2 regions of the Shewanella mangrovisoli genome follow, and region 2 is predicted to be linked to the other one. Evidence: predicted binding sites of a transcription regulator. Region 2 holds the regulator's gene; the other holds the start of a gene.
What was found. Region 2 encodes sigma-54, which starts transcription at its own class of promoters, with help from an activator protein. Its sites were predicted from a motif close to GTTGGCACGNNNNTNGNNT; they were not measured.
Positions count from the first base shown of each region.

Region 1: the regulator sigma-54 is predicted to act here: its motif matches at 1,351-1,369, upstream of flgF (flagellar basal-body rod protein FlgF).

Region 1 is NZ_CP080412.1:1,533,645-1,535,850, reverse strand. Features, by position in the region: gene flgG (flagellar basal-body rod protein FlgG) at 1-560, opposite strand, end outside; gene flgF (flagellar basal-body rod protein FlgF) at 571-1,314, opposite strand; gene flgE (flagellar hook protein FlgE) at 1,487-2,206, opposite strand, start outside.
Region 2 is NZ_CP080412.1:831,330-833,535, forward strand. Features, by position in the region: gene ptsN (PTS IIA-like nitrogen regulatory protein PtsN) at 1-251, opposite strand, end outside; gene hpf (ribosome hibernation promoting factor) at 254-541, opposite strand; gene K0H60_RS03680 (RNA polymerase factor sigma-54) at 570-2,045, opposite strand; gene lptB (LPS export ABC transporter ATP-binding protein) at 2,152-2,206, opposite strand, start outside.

The DNA.
Region 1 (2,206 bases), 700 kb from region 2:
GGATCTAAACCCGATGGGTTAATAAAGTCGGACATGCTGAGCTGCCCCACCACTTGGTTTTCTGCGGCGCCCGGCGTCTTAACAGAAACCTCACCTTCAGCAGATACCGTAATACTGGTCGCATCTTCAGGAATCGTGATCGCAGGTTGCAGTACATAACCCGAACCTGGCGTGACAATTTGGCCTGTATCATCTAAGGTAAATTGACCGTTACGGGTATAAGCTGTGGTGCCGTCGGGTAACTGCACTTCAAAAAAGCCAGGGCCTTCAATCATCAGATCGAGTGAGTTATCCGTGGTCAACATATTGCCTTGGGTAAACATCTTTTGGGTGGCCACCACTTTGGTACCCGCACCGATATTTAAACCGTTTGGCAACTTAGTGTTCGAGGCGCTAATGCCCCCCGCTTGGTTAACGGTTTGATAGAGTAAGTCTTCAAAGACGGCGCGGCTCTTTTTGTAGCCGACGGTGCTGGCGTTCGCGACGTTGTTTGAAATCACCGCAATATCGGTTTGCTGTGCGTCTAAGCCAGTTTTACTAATCCATAAGGCTGGATGCATAATTTATCTCCTAACTAATCCGCATTAATGAAGAAGCCGCGCGGTCGTTTTCTTCCGCGGTTTTCATCATCTTCACTTGCAATTCAAATTGTCGCTGTAGGTCGATTAAGGACACCATCTCATCCACTGGATTGACGTTACTGCCCTCTACAGCACCACTCTCAACAAACACGTTTGGGTCGGTTGGTGCCGGATTGCCCGATACCAAACGGAACAACCCATCCTCACCGCGCATCATTTGCGCATTACCGGGATTGACCAGCTTTAATCGCCCCACCTCTTCGATCACTTCCGTTGTCGCGCCCTGAGGACGTACCGAGATAATGCCATCCTGTGAAATGGTGACTTTTTCAATCGGCAGCGGTAACACAATCGGCCCCGCATCGCCCATCACAGGATTACCGCGGTCGTTATGCAATAACCCTGTTGAGTCGAAACTTAAGCTTCCTGAACGGGTATAGGCCTCACTACCATCCTTTGCCTGCACTGCGAACCAACCATCACCTTTAATGGCAACGTCAAGATCTCGCCCTGTGGTTTTGATGGGGCCTGCTCGAAAATTGGCGGAGGGGGTTTCGACCATGGCAAAAACCCTCGATGGCAATCCTTCACCAAAGGCTTGCATCGATCTGGCTTGCGCCATGTCCGACTTAAATCCATCGGTATTGGCGTTAGCTAAGTTGTTGGCACGCAATGCCAACTCATTCATGTTTTGCTTAGCTCCGCTCATGGATATGTAGAGGAATTTGTCCACAGACTGCTCCGTCAAATTTTCAACCTGCCAATAGCAAAGCAAGCATCATGCCAATAAAATTAATGGCTAATTTACTGATAAATTGGGAGAAGATTATGAGGGAATGGCTACAAGGCCAAAAGAGGCTAAGTGTTGCCGCCAGCGGCAACACTTAGAAAAGGGAGAAATCAGCTTAACGAATTTGCAGTACAGTTTGTTGCAGGGTGTTGTTCACTTCGAGGGTACGAGAGTTGGCCTGGAAGTTACGTTGCGCCGAAATCAAATCCACCAGCTCAGTCGTTAAGTCGATGTTAGATTGCTCTAACGCCGAAGAACTGATGCTACCGAATGTACCACTGTTTGGTTCACCCGCAAGCGCTGGACCCGACTCAAGGCTGGCCTTCCATGAAGTGTTACCTACTTGGGTCAAACCTTGCTCGTTGGCAAAGCGAACTAAGGCAACGCGGGATAATGGCACGGTTGAACCGTTAGAGTAACTGGCGGTGATCAAACCATCTTCACCGATTTCAACGTTTGTTAAACGGCCTACTGTCGTACCGTCCTGCGTTAATTCTGTTGCCGCAAACGGCGCCGAATACTGAGTCGGTGCATTAAACTTAATAGTCACATCTTGAGTGCCATCGGCACCTGGGCCTAACACGCCTGCACCACCCACGCCTAATGCTTCAGTTGTCACGACCGCTGGATCACTGCCGGTATACACGCCGACAGAGTTAAACTTCAACACTGAACCTTTCCAACCACCAGCAGTTTGGGCTGTACCAGTCGCATCAGGTGTACCATCACCGTTGGTATCAGTCTGATAAGTCCCCGCTGGGCCAGACACATCCACTTGCTTACCATCAATCGCGTAGTAGGCAACCCAGTTGTTTTCACCGTTATAGGAGCCGTT
Region 2 (2,206 bases):
TCCTCACATTTCACCAATATGGCTATGGGTTGTGTTATATCGGTTAATCGACCATGTGGAATGGCGATGCCGTTACCTATACCTGTGCTCCCCATCTTTTCGCGCGCCACTAGGCTTTCGAAGATCTCTTGAGATGAGAGGGTGGGGTACTGGGCAGCGGCTAAGTCGCTGATAAGTTCCAGTACCTTTTTCTTACTGCCCGGAGTGGCGCAGGTCGTGCATTCCGGCCGCAGTATGGTACGAAGTTCCATTGCTAGTGTTTTGTTAACTTCTCTTTGTGTTTAATAACCTGACGATCAAGCTTGTCGATCAGGACGTCTATGGCAGCATACATATCTGCATGCTCTGAAGTCGCGAAGACTTCACCACCGGTGAGGTTGATTCTCGCTTCGGCAATTTGTTGCATTTTCTCAACATTGAGCACAACGTGCACATTATTGATCTGTTCGAAATGACGTTCAAGTTTTGAAAACTTTTCCTCAACATAAGCCCGTAACGATTCAGTAATCTCGATATGGTGTCCACTCAGGTTTATTTGCATATAAACGTCCTCCGATTTCCACTTTAGGCTATAAACTTTTACGCTGATTGGAAGGGGGAATAAGCATCGCCTCTCGGTACTTCGCAATGGTTCTGCGCGCAACGTTAATTCCCTGTTCTGCCAGAAGCTGCGCCATCTTGCTGTCGCTTAATGGTTTTTTCTGGTTTTCCGCTGCAACCAGTTTCTTAATGAAGGCTCTGATTGCCGTGGATGAGCACTCACCGCCATCATCAGTCCCGACGTGGCTTGAGAAGAAATATTTTAGTTCAAAAAGTCCCTTTGGGGTATGCATGTATTTTTGTGTGGTCACCCGTGAAATGGTGGACTCATGCATCTCTACCGCCTCGGCGATATCGTTTAGGACCATAGGTTTCATGGCTTCTTCACCGTATTCGAAGAAACCCTGTTGGTATTGCACTATGCAGTTTGCCACCTTGAGCAGTGTTTCGTTACGGCTTTCAAGGCTTTTAATAAACCACTTGGCTTCTTGCAGATGCCCGCGGATAAATTGGCTATCGGCTTGGCTTTTGGTGCTGCGCGCCATGGCTGCATATTGCTGATTTACATTGATTTTTGGCATGCAGTCCGGGTTTAACTCGACCACCCAGCGACCATTTTTCTTCGACACCGACACATCGGGGATGACATATTCTTCATCGACAGGGGTGATGAGCAAACCGGGGCGAGGGTTTAAGGTTTGGATGAGGGCAATGCTCTCGCGCAGATCATCTTCCTTAAGCTTGGTTTTACGCATCAACAACCTAAAGTCGCGGGCAGCGATCAGATCTAAATGATCTTTGATCAACATACGGGCGTTTTCGAGGTGTGGGGTATCTGGCGAAAAATGGGAGAGTTGGATAAGCAGACATTCGCTTAAATCCCTTGCGGCGACACCGACGGGATCGAAGTGTTGAATGCGCTTGAGTACGGCTTCGACTTCATCCAGTTCTATCTCGGGATTGCCCATGGCCTCGAGGATATCTTCAGTACTTTGAGTGAGATAACCTTGATCGTCAATGGCATCAATAATCGCGGTGGCGATGGCTAAATCGGTTTCAGAGAAGGGCGTGAGGTTTTTTTGCCATTCTAAATGTTCGTACAGGCCTTCACTGGTTTCCCCTTGGAAGGGCATGTCATCTTCACGGCTAGCGCCAGAACCTGAGTTTGGCGATGCGGTAAAGACTTCATCCCAAGTGGTGTCCATGGGGAGTTCTTCGGGCAGGGATTCTTTGGTCAGCGACTCGGCAATGTCTACGGTGGAATTATCTTGTTCCTGTGGCTGAGCTGTCGTTTCGCTAAAGTCGGTATCGGCGATATCTTGCTTACGTTCGGTAGGCGCGTCGAATTGCTCCTCTTCCAGCTCGAGAAGAGGATTAGAGTCTAAGGCTTGCTGGATCTCTTGCTGCAGTTCCAATGACGACAATTGCAACAGACGAATGGCCTGTTGAAGTTGTGGCGTCATGGTTAACTGTTGACCCAGTTTGAGCTGGAGTGACGCTTTCATGTTACCGCTGATCCCTACGTTATTATTTTGAATTTAGGCCGCTTGTTATCATATTGATGGCGCTTACTAAGCCAAAATTCAAGGCTAATTGGCTCTGTTTAAGTAACTATAGCCTGAATTGTTCACCTAAGTACACAGCCCTAACTTGCTGATTGTCTAAG